Regions from separate parts of the Serpentinimonas sp. SMBJO2 genome, predicted to be linked through region 2. Evidence: predicted binding sites of a transcription regulator. Region 2 holds the regulator's gene; the other holds the start of a gene.

Region 1 (5,109 bases), 750 kb from region 2:
CCTCGATCTGGCGGATGCGCTCGGCGCTCACGCCGTATTCGGCCGCCAACTGGTGCAGCGTCATGCCGCCGCTGCCGTCATCGGCCACCTTGAGCCAGCGCTCGCTCACGATGCGGCGTGCGCGCGCATCGAGCTGCCCCAGCGCCCGCTGCACGCCCTCGCTGGCCAGGTGGTCGCGCTCGCGCGCCTCGAGCACCGTGCTCGGTTCGTGGCCACTGTCGGCCAAGTAAGCGATCGGGCCGTAGGCCTCCTCGCCGTCGTCCCCTGGGCTGGGGTCGAGCACCACATCGCCGCCGGCAAGCCGGGTCTGCATCTCGAGCACGTCGGCGCGGCGCACGTTGAGCTCGCGCGCCATCGCGTCCACCTCGAACTCACTCAGCTGCTCGCGGTGCGTGTCGGCATCGGCTGCCTGCGCCTTGAAGGCCTGCTTCATGCTGCGCAGGTTGAAAAACAGCTTGCGCTGCGCCTTGGTCGTGGCCACGCGCACCATGCGCCAGTTCTTGATGATGTATTCGTGGATTTCGGCCTTGATCCAGTGCAGCGCGTAGCTCACCAACCGCACCCCCTGCTGCGGGTCGAAGCGCTTGACGGCCTTCATCAGACCCACATTGCCTTCCTGGATCAGGTCGGCATGGGGCAGGCCGTAGCCCAGGTACTGGCGCGACACCGACACCACCAGCCGCAGGTGCGACATCACCAGCCGCCCGGCGGCTTCCAGGTCGTTGTGCTGCTGCAGGCGCTGCGCGTAGTCGTGCTCTTCCTCGGCGGTGAGCAGCGGCAGGCGGTTGACGGCGCTGATGTAGGCGTCGAGGTTGCCCAGCGGCGGCAACACCAGCGCCGACGTGCCGGTCCAGCCCACGGGGGCTGAGGGCGCGTATTGGTAAGGCGTGAACGGGGCAAGGGCGGTGCTGCTCATGGGGGCATCTCCTTTGATGGTCAAGCCGTGCGGCTTTGGCAATGGCCGAATGTTAGCACTCTACGGCCTCGAGTGCCAAGAGCGAGGGCAGCAAGGGCACAAAAAGAAGGCCGCCGAAGCAGCAACGATGCGGCCCGAGGCCGCCCTCTCGCCAGCCAGCCGATCTGTAGGCGGCCAGTTTCAGGCCGACGCCGTGGCGCGGCGCGTTTGGGCGCGCCGCTGCGCCATCTCGCGGCCCATGCCCGCTTGGTCGTAGGCTTGCAGGCGCTTTTGCGCTTCCGGGTAGGCCAGCGATTCTTCGAGCAGCAGGTGATCGAGGTACAGCGCTTCGAACACTTCCAGCGCGTGCTGCAGCTCGATGGGGTCGAACCACTGGTTGCCCGTGCTCAGGGCAGAAATGGCGGGTGCGATGTGCAGCCAGTTTTCTTCCAGCCAGCCGTGGTCTTGCACCAGGCGGCGCGCGGTGGCGGCCAGTTCTTCGCTGCGGCTGGACAGCAGCACCGGAAAGACGTGGGCTTCTTCGTCCAGATGGTGTTGGCGCGCTTCGCCATTGAAGAAATCCAGCACTGCGCGCGCCTGCTTGCGCCCGGCGGCGTCGAGCGACCGCGTCTGGCAGGTCTCGACCGTGGCGCGCAACAAAACCAGATGGCGCTGCAACTCGCGGTGGCTGGTGTCGAGAAAGTCGAACAGGTTGATGGAGGCGCGGGGGCTGATCATGGGGGTTTTCCCTGAAAAAAACGAACACTTCGATTATTCTCAGCCTTTCCGCGCGCCACTTTGACTTGGCGCAAGCTTTGGTAACGCCGACCGGGCCACCCCTATGCCATCCGACCCAGCCTTTGCTTGCTCTTCTTTGTGGCCGCGCCTGCAGCGCTGGCGCCACGCCCTGGCGGCGCTGGCGCTGGGGTTGGCGGCGACCTCCTGGCCAAGCGCTGCAACCAGTGCGACACCCGCGCAGCCCCAGCCGCAGGTGCTGGCGCAGGGCCTGGAGCACCCCTGGGCGTTGGCCTTCATCGGCCCCGAACAGGTGCTGGTGAGCGAGCGCGCCGGGCGCTTGCGCGTGGTCGGCTTCGACGGCCGCGTCAGCCCCCCACTGCAAGGCCTGCCCGACATCGACGAAGGCGGGCAGGGCGGCTTGCTCGACCTCATCACCGACCGCGCCTTCGAGCGCAACCGCATCATCTATTTTTGCTACTCCGAGCCAGCCCGGGCGGGCGGCGGCAACTCCACCGCCCTGGCCAGCGCGCGCCTGTCGGCCGACCTGCGCCGCATCGAGCAACTGCGCGTGCTGTTTCGCCAAAGCCCCAAGGTGGGCAGCCGGCACCACTTTGGCTGCCGCATCGTCGAGGCGCCCGACGGCCACCTGTTCCTCACCTTGGGCGACCGCTTCAGCCGCATGGACGATGCGCAAACGCTGGACAACCACCATGGCAAGGTGGTGCGTGTGGCCAAGGACGGCTCGGTGCCGCCCGACAATCCGCTGCTGGGCCGCCCCGGCGCCTTGCCGGAAATCTGGAGCTGGGGGCACCGCAACCCGCAGGGGGCGGCTTGGGGGCCGGATGGCATGCTGTGGATCCACGAACACGGCCCGCGCGGCGGCGACGAGCTCAACCGCGTGCTGCCGGGGCGCAACTACGGCTGGCCGGTGATCACGCACGGCGTGAACTACATCGGCACGCGCATCGGCGCCGGCATCACCGAGCACCCCGGCATGGAGCAGCCGCTGGTGCATTGGACGCCCTCGATCGCGCCCTCGGGCATGGCCTTTTTGCTCAGCCCGCGCTACGGGCCGCAGTGGCAGGGCAATTTGTTCGTGGGGGCGCTGCGCGGCCAGCACCTGTTGCGCCTGCAGCTCGACGGCACGCGCGTGGTGGCCCAGCAGCGCCTGCTCGAAGACCTGGGGCAGCGCATCCGCGACGTGCGCCAAGGCCCCGACGGCCTGCTCTACCTGCTCACCGACGAGCGCAACGGCCAACTGATCCGCCTGCTGCCGCCTTGATGTCGGGTGGCCCGGTGGCCCCAAAACCCTGCACTTGCAGAGACAATCGGGCCTGCGCCCTTTTCAGCAGCATGCCCCACCCTCCATGAACACCGATCCGTCTCCCGTTGCGCATCTGCAGGCCCTGTTCGAGCAGCAGCGCGCCGCCTTCGCGCGCGCCCCCATGCCCACCTTGCACCAGCGCCTGGCCGGCCTGCACGCGCTGCGCAGCGCCCTGGTGCGCCACCAGGAGGCGCTGATCGCGGCCGTGGACAGCGATTTTTCGGCGCGCTCGCGCCACGAAACCCTGCTGGCCGAAATCCTCACCACGCTGCAGGGCATCGCGCACACGGCACGCCACCTGCGCGGCTGGATGCGGCCGCAGCGCCGCGGCGTCAGCGTGCTGTTTGCGCCGGCGCGCAACACCGTGTACTACCAGCCGCTGGGTGTGGTGGGGGTGATGGTGCCGTGGAACTACCCGATCCAGCTGGCCCTGCTGCCGCTGGTGGGGGCGCTGGCGGCGGGCAACCGGGTCATGCTCAAGCTGTCGGAGTTCACCCCGGCCACCAACCAGGCCCTGCGCACCCTGCTGGCCGAGGCTTTCGAGGAAGACACGGTGGCCGTGGTCGAGGGCGCGCTCGAGGTTTCGAGCGCCTTTGCGCAGCTGCCCTGGGACCATCTGCTGTTCACCGGCTCCACGGCGGTGGGCAAGATCGTGATGGCGGCGGCGGCGCGCAACCTGACCCCGGTCACGCTCGAGCTCGGGGGCAAGTCGCCCGTCGTCATCGCCCCCGACGCCGATCTGGCCGTGGCGGCGCGGCGCATCGCCTTTGGCAAGCTGCTCAACGCCGGCCAAACCTGCATCGCCCCCGACTACGTGCTGCTGCCCGCTGGCCAGGAGCAGCCCTTTGCCCAGGCCATGCAGGCGGCGGTGGCGCAGCTCTACCCCACTTTGCGCACCAACCCCGACTACAGCGCCATCGTCAACCCGCGCCAGCACCAGCGCCTGCTGGCCTGGCTGGAGCAGGCGCGCGCCGGTGGGGCGCAGGTGATCGAGTGCAACCCGGCGGCCGAGTCCTTCGAGGGCACACGCAAGATGCCCTTGCACCTGCTGCTTGGGGCAGCCGAAACGGCCAGCGTGATGCAGGAGGAGATCTTTGGCCCGCTGCTGCCGGTGATCGGCTACGCCAGCCTGGACCAGGCGCTGGAGCGCATACGCAGCGGCCCGCGCCCGCTGGCGCTGTACCTGTTCAGCCACGACCGGCGGCTGCAGCAGCAGGTGCTGGAGCGCACGCACAGCGGCGGCGTCGCGCTCAACGACACCCTCGTGCACGTGGCTCAGGACGATCTGCCCTTTGGCGGCGTGGGCGCCTCCGGCATGGGCCAGTACCACGGCCACGAGGGCTTCCTGACCTTCTCCAAGGCCAAGGGGGTGCACGCCAAAGGGCGCTTCAGCAGCGGCGAGCTGGTCTATCCGCCCTACGCGCCTGCGGGCGGGGGCTGGCTGCTGCGCCAGCTGCTGCGCTGGTTCATACGCTGAGTCATGCGCTGAGCTTGTCGGGCACGGCCTGGGTTGGCGTTTCGGGAGCCATGCGCTGCCCGGTGCGCTGGGGCCAGTGCACGATCTCGAGCTGGCCGTCGTGGTGCTCGACCAGGGCGGTGAGGCTCTCGACCCAGTCGCCGTCGTTGCAGTACAGGGTGCCGTCGATGTCACGGATTTCGGCGTGGTGGATGTGGCCGCAGACCACGCCATCGAAGCCGCGTTTGCGCGCCTCGGCGGCCACCGCGCGCTCGAACTGCTGGATGTACTTGACCGCGCCCTTGACGCTGTACTTCAGGTACTGCGACAGCGACCAGTACGGCATCCCGAGCCGTGCGCGCAGCGAGTTGAAGCGCGTGTTCAGGCGCAGCGCCAGATCGTAGAGGTTGTCGGCCAGGTAGGCCAGCCACCTGGCGTACTGGATCACGCCGTCGAAGTGGTCGCCGTGGATCACCCACAGCTTTTTGCCGTCGGCGGTCTGGTGCACGGCGTCTTCCACCACCTCGACGCCGCCGAACTGATGGCCGATGAAGTGGCGCGCAAACTCGTCGTGGTTGCCGGGCACGAAGATCACCTTGCAGCCCTTGCGCGCACGGCGCAGGATTTTTTGCACCACGTCGTTGTGGCTTTGCGGCCAGTACCACTTGCGCCGCAACTGCCAGCCGTCGATGATGT
Region 2 (5,109 bases):
CGGCAACCCCGACGGCGAGCCGCAAAAGGTGGGGGTGGCGGTCACCGACCTGCTCACTGGCGTCTATGCCTGCAGCGCCATCCTGGCCGCGCTGCACGAGCGCGGGCGCACCGGGCGCGGGCGCGTGATCGACGCCGCCTTGTTCGACGTGCAAGTGGCCATGCTGGCCAACCAGGCCAGCAACCAGCTCATCGGCGCCACCCGGCCCAGCCGCATGGGCAACGCGCACCCCAACATCGTGCCCTATCAGGTTTTTGCCACCCGCGACGGCCACCTCGTGCTGGCCGTGGGCAACGACGCCCAGTTCAACCGCCTGTGCGAGGCCATCGGCCAGCCGCTGCTGGCGCGCGACCAGCGCTTTGGCACCAACCCGGCGCGGGTGCAACACCGCCAAGAGCTGATCGAGCTCATCGGCCCAGTGCTGCGCCAGCGCGACACCGCCGACTGGCGCACGCATCTGGATGCGCTGGGCATCCCGTGTGCGCCCATTCTGGACGTGGCGCAGGTGCTCGAGCACCCGCAAGTGGCGGCGCGCGGCCTGATCCTGCCCGCGCAAGCGGCGCCGGAGGATGGCGCGCTGGGCACCCCGCCGGCGCTGGCGCACCCGATCCTGCTCGACGGCCAGCGCCCCTGCGCCGCACTGCCCCCACCCGCGCTCGGCCCCGAGCACACGCACTGGCAGCCGCTGCCTGGCACCTGAACCCCCCCAAACGAGCGAGCCCGTCACCCCATGCCCACCCCCACCTCCTGCCCCCTGAGCCTGCTGCACGACCCCAGCCTGCTCAAAACCGACGCCCTGATCGACGGCCGCTGGGTGCCCGGCAGCCAGCGCTTTGACGTGCACGACCCGGCCACCGGGGCCAAGCTGGCCGATGTCGCCAACCTCGGGCCGGCCGAGGCCCAGCAGGCGATCGACGCCGCCCACACCGCCTGGCCGGCCTGGCGCAACCAGACCGCCAAGCAGCGCAGCCAGATTTTGCGGCGCTGGTTCGAACTGCTGCTGGAGCATCAGGACGATCTGGCGCGACTCATGACCGCAGAACAAGGCAAACCCTTGGCCGAAACCCGGGGCGAAGTCGCTTATGGGGCCAGCTTCGTCGAATGGTTTGCCGAAGAAGCCAAGCGCGTCAATGGCGAAACCCTGCCCCAGTTCGACCCCAACCGGCGCCTGCTGGTGCTCAAGCAGCCCATCGGCGTCTGCGCCGCCATCACGCCCTGGAACTTTCCGCTGGCCATGATCACGCGCAAAGTGGCGCCGGCGCTGGCGGCGGGCTGCCCGGTGATCGTCAAACCGGCCGAACTCACGCCCCTGACCGCGCTCGCCGCCGCCGAACTGGCCCAGCGCGCCGGCCTGCCACCGGGCGTGCTCAACGTGCTGAGTGCCGACAGCGCGCGCTCGATCGCCATCGGCCAGGTGCTGTGCGCCAGCGACACCGTGCGCCACCTGAGCTTTACCGGCTCCACCGAAGTCGGGCGCATCCTGATGGCGCAGTGCGCGCCGACGGTGAAAAAGCTCGCGCTCGAACTCGGCGGCAACGCCCCCTTCATCGTCTTTGACGACGCCGACCTCGACAGCGCGGTCGAAGGCGCGCTGGCCAGCAAATACCGCAACGCCGGCCAGACCTGCGTCTGCGCCAACCGCTTTTATGTGCAAGCCGGCATCTACGAGGCTTTTTTGCAGAAATTCGCGGCCCGTGTCGGCACGCTGCAAGTGGGCAGCGGCTTTGCCGAAGGCGTGGCCATCGGGCCGCTGATCGAGCCCGCCGCGCTCGACAAGGTGCAACGCCACCTCGACGACGCGCAGGCCCAGGGGGCGCGGGTGCTGGTGGGTGGGCAGCGCCTGAGCGCGCTGGGCAGCGGCCAGTTCTTTGCCCCCACCGTGCTCGCCGACTGCCACGCCGCCATGCTGTGCGCACGCGAAGAGACCTTCGGCCCGCTGGCCCCGGTGTTCCGCTTCGACACCGAGCAAGAGGTCATCGCCGCCGCCAACGCCACCGAATTCGGGCTGGCGAGCTACTTCTACAGCCGCGACGTGGGCCGCATCTGGCGCATGAGCGAGGCGCTGGAGTACGGCATGGTCGGCGTCAACGTCGGCATCTTGGCCACCGAGCACGTGCCCTTTGGCGGCATGAAACAGTCGGGCCTCGGGCGCGAGGGCTCGCACCACGGCATCGACGAATACCTGGAGCTCAAGTACGTCTGCGTGGGCGATGTGCTGCGTTGAGCGTTGCGGCGCTTGCAGCAGCTCTGCCGGGCGCGGCTTCACCGACCTTCGGCCTCCCCCTCGTCGGTCTGGAAGTTTGGGCAGATGGTGGGCCTCCCGTGAGTCGAACACGGCACCAACGGATTATGCGTACCAGCTATGGCTTTCGCCACCCCTTTCGGGTTTGTGGTCTGGACTGTCTCTTGTCGTTACGACCTGCCCGTACAGTCTCTACACGTCCTCCCCCAAGGGGGAGTTTCGCTCGGGATTGCCACGCCAGCAAGGCAGAGGTTTCCCCGAATTTGAGCAGTTCTACCGGCAGGCAGAGTGAACTTACCCACCGGCAACCCACATTCGCGCCGCCCGTATTCTTGCGAACCGCAGGGCGGCGCAGCTTAAGTCCGCTGCTCTAACCAAGCATGAGCTAGAGGCCCAGAGATCTGGAGTTTACTGCATCCCCAAGCGCCCAGACAAGCGCCCAAGGAAGCGCCGGCACAGGCGCCCATGCGCCCACCGGCACAGGCACGCGCAGGCCCATGCTGGGCGCCAGCTGCTCACGGCGGGCTGCGAAACTCCTGGCGCGGCTGGCTCAGGGCGTTGCCCAGCAGCTTGGCGGTGATGTCCACGATCTGGATCATGCGCTCGTAGGGCATGCGCTGCGGGCCGATCACGCCCAGGGTGCCGACCACGGCGCCATCGACGGTGTAGGGCGCGCTGACCACCGACAAATCCTCGAACGGCACGCCTTGGCTGTCGCCGCCGATGAAGATCCGCACCCCGTCGGCCTGGTGCGAGACGTCGAGCAGCCGCATGAGCTGGGTTTTTTGCTCAAAGATATCGAATAGCCGCCGCAACTGCCCCAAGTCGTGCGAAAAATCGCTCACCGACAGCAGGTTGCGCTCGCCGGCCACCAGCACCGCGTCTTGCTGCGCCTCGCTTTCGGTACCCAGCTCAACCGCTTGCAGCATCAGGGCGGCGATCTCACCACGCAGGCGCTCGACTTCGGTGCGCAGGCGGTCGCGCACCTCGCTCAGCGTCAGGCCGGCGTAGTGGGCGTTGAGAAAATTGGCCGCTTCTTGCAGTTGGCTTTGTTCAAACTCGGGCTGGGTGTGGATGACGTGGTTTTGCACCTCGCCATCGGGCGAGACCAGAATCACCAGCACGCGCCGCTGCGACAGGCTCAAAAACTCGATGTGCCTGAAGACGCTGGCGCGCTTGGGCACCCGCACCACGCCCACGAAATGCGACAGGCTGGAGAGCAGCTGCGCCGCCTGGTTGAGCACTTGGCGCGGTTGCTCGCCATGCAGGGCAGCGGCCGGCATGGACTCCACGGCGGGGAGCTCGTCGCGCCGGGCGGTGAGCATGGTATCGACAAACAGCCGGTAGCCGCGCGCGGTGGGCACCCGGCCCGCCGAGGTGTGCGGGCTGGCGATCAGGCCGAGATCCTCGAGGTCGCTCATGACGTTGCGGATGGTCGCGGGCGAGAGCTCCAGCCCGGCCGCACGCGACAGGGTGCGCGAGCCCACCGGTTGACCGTCGGCGATGTAGCGCTCGACCAGGGTTTTGAGCAGGTGCTTGGAGCGGTCATCGAGCATGAGGAAGATTTTAATGGGCTTGTGCTTTAATTTGCACATGAATCAGCACGCCTCAACCCCTGCTGCACCGCCGCTGGCTGCCCTGCCGCCTGCGGCAGAGCTGCGCTTCCACCACGTGGCGGTGATCGGCAAATACAACGCACTGGGTTCGCGCGGCATCATCGACACCTTGGCGCATTTTTTGCTCAAACAGGGCTGCGCCGTGAGCCTGGAGCGCGAAACCGCCCTCAACACCGGGCTGGAAACCTACCCGGTGCTCGACGTGAGCGAGATCGGCCGGCACTGCGATTTGGCGCTGGTGCTCGGGGGCGATGGCACCATGCTGGGCATCGGGCGCCAGCTGGCGCGCCAGCAAGTCCCTCTGGTGGGGATCAACCAAGGCCGACTGGGCTTTATCACCGACATCCCGTGGCAGGGCTACGCCCCGGTTTTGCAAGCCATTCTGCACGGCCAGTACGAGCAAGACCGGCGCGCGCTGATGCACGCCAGCGTCTGGCGCGACGGCTCGTGCGTGTTCGAGACCATCGCCATGAACGACGTGGTGGTCAACCGCGGCAGCGCCCCCAGCATGGTGGAGCTGCGGGTCGAGGTCGATGGCCATTTCGTGGCCAAGCAGCGCGCCGACGGCCTAGTGATCGCCACCCCCACGGGTTGCACCGCTTACGCCTTGTCGGCCGGTGGGCCGCTGTTGCACCCGGCCATCGACGGCTGGATCATGGCCCCGATCGCGCCGCACACGCTCACCAACCGCCCGATCGTGCTGCCAGCCAGCGGCGAAATCGCGGTCGAGGTGGTCTCGGGGCGCGACGCCAGCGCACACTTTGATATGCAGAGCTTCACCAGCCTGCTGCATGGCGACCGCATCGTGGTGCGGCGCGCGGCGCACCAACTGTGCCTGTTGCACCCGCTGGGCTGGAGCTATTTTGACACCCTGCGGCGCAAGCTGCACTGGAACGAAGGGGGCGTGGGTTGAGCTGGCAACGCATGGCGCTGCGCGATTTTGTGATCGTGCGCGAACTGGAACTGGATTTGCAGCGAGGCTTTACCGTGCTCACCGGCGAGACCGGGGCCGGCAAGTCGATCCTCATCGACGCCCTGCAGTTGGCGCTGGGCGCGCGCGCCGACGCCGCGGTGGTGCGCGAGGGCGCGGCACGCACCGAGGTGGTGGCCGAATTCGAGCCCACGGCGGCGGCCTGCGAGTGGCTGGCCGAGCAGGGCTTCGAGGGCGAGCCGGGCGAGCCCTTGCGGCTCAAGCGCCAGCTCGACACCCAAGGCCGCAGCCGCGCCTGGATCAACGGCAGCACCGCCAGC

What was found. The regulator HrcA, encoded in region 2, represses chaperone genes, less so after heat shock. The targets are predictions, from matches to a motif close to TTAGCACTCNNNNNNNNNGAGTGCTAA.
Region 1: rpoH (RNA polymerase sigma factor RpoH) is a predicted target of HrcA. The motif match lies at 969-995, and genes of this name have one in related genera.

Annotation. Positions count from the first base shown of each region.
Region 1 covers NZ_CP150628.1:693,361-698,469, forward strand. Annotated here, with positions in the region: gene rpoH (RNA polymerase sigma factor RpoH) at 1-916, opposite strand, end outside; gene AAAZ40_RS03110 (hemerythrin domain-containing protein) at 1,097-1,633, opposite strand; gene AAAZ40_RS03115 (PQQ-dependent sugar dehydrogenase) at 1,737-2,915, shown strand; gene AAAZ40_RS03120 (coniferyl aldehyde dehydrogenase) at 3,001-4,434, shown strand; gene AAAZ40_RS03125 (UDP-2,3-diacylglucosamine diphosphatase) at 4,436-5,109, opposite strand, start outside.
Region 2 covers NZ_CP150628.1:1,442,726-1,447,834, reverse strand. Annotated here, with positions in the region: gene AAAZ40_RS06750 (CaiB/BaiF CoA transferase family protein) at 1-700, shown strand, start outside; gene AAAZ40_RS06745 (NAD-dependent succinate-semialdehyde dehydrogenase) at 731-2,224, shown strand; gene hrcA (heat-inducible transcriptional repressor HrcA) at 2,758-3,798, opposite strand; gene AAAZ40_RS06735 (NAD kinase) at 3,836-4,771, shown strand; gene recN (DNA repair protein RecN) at 4,768-5,109, shown strand, end outside.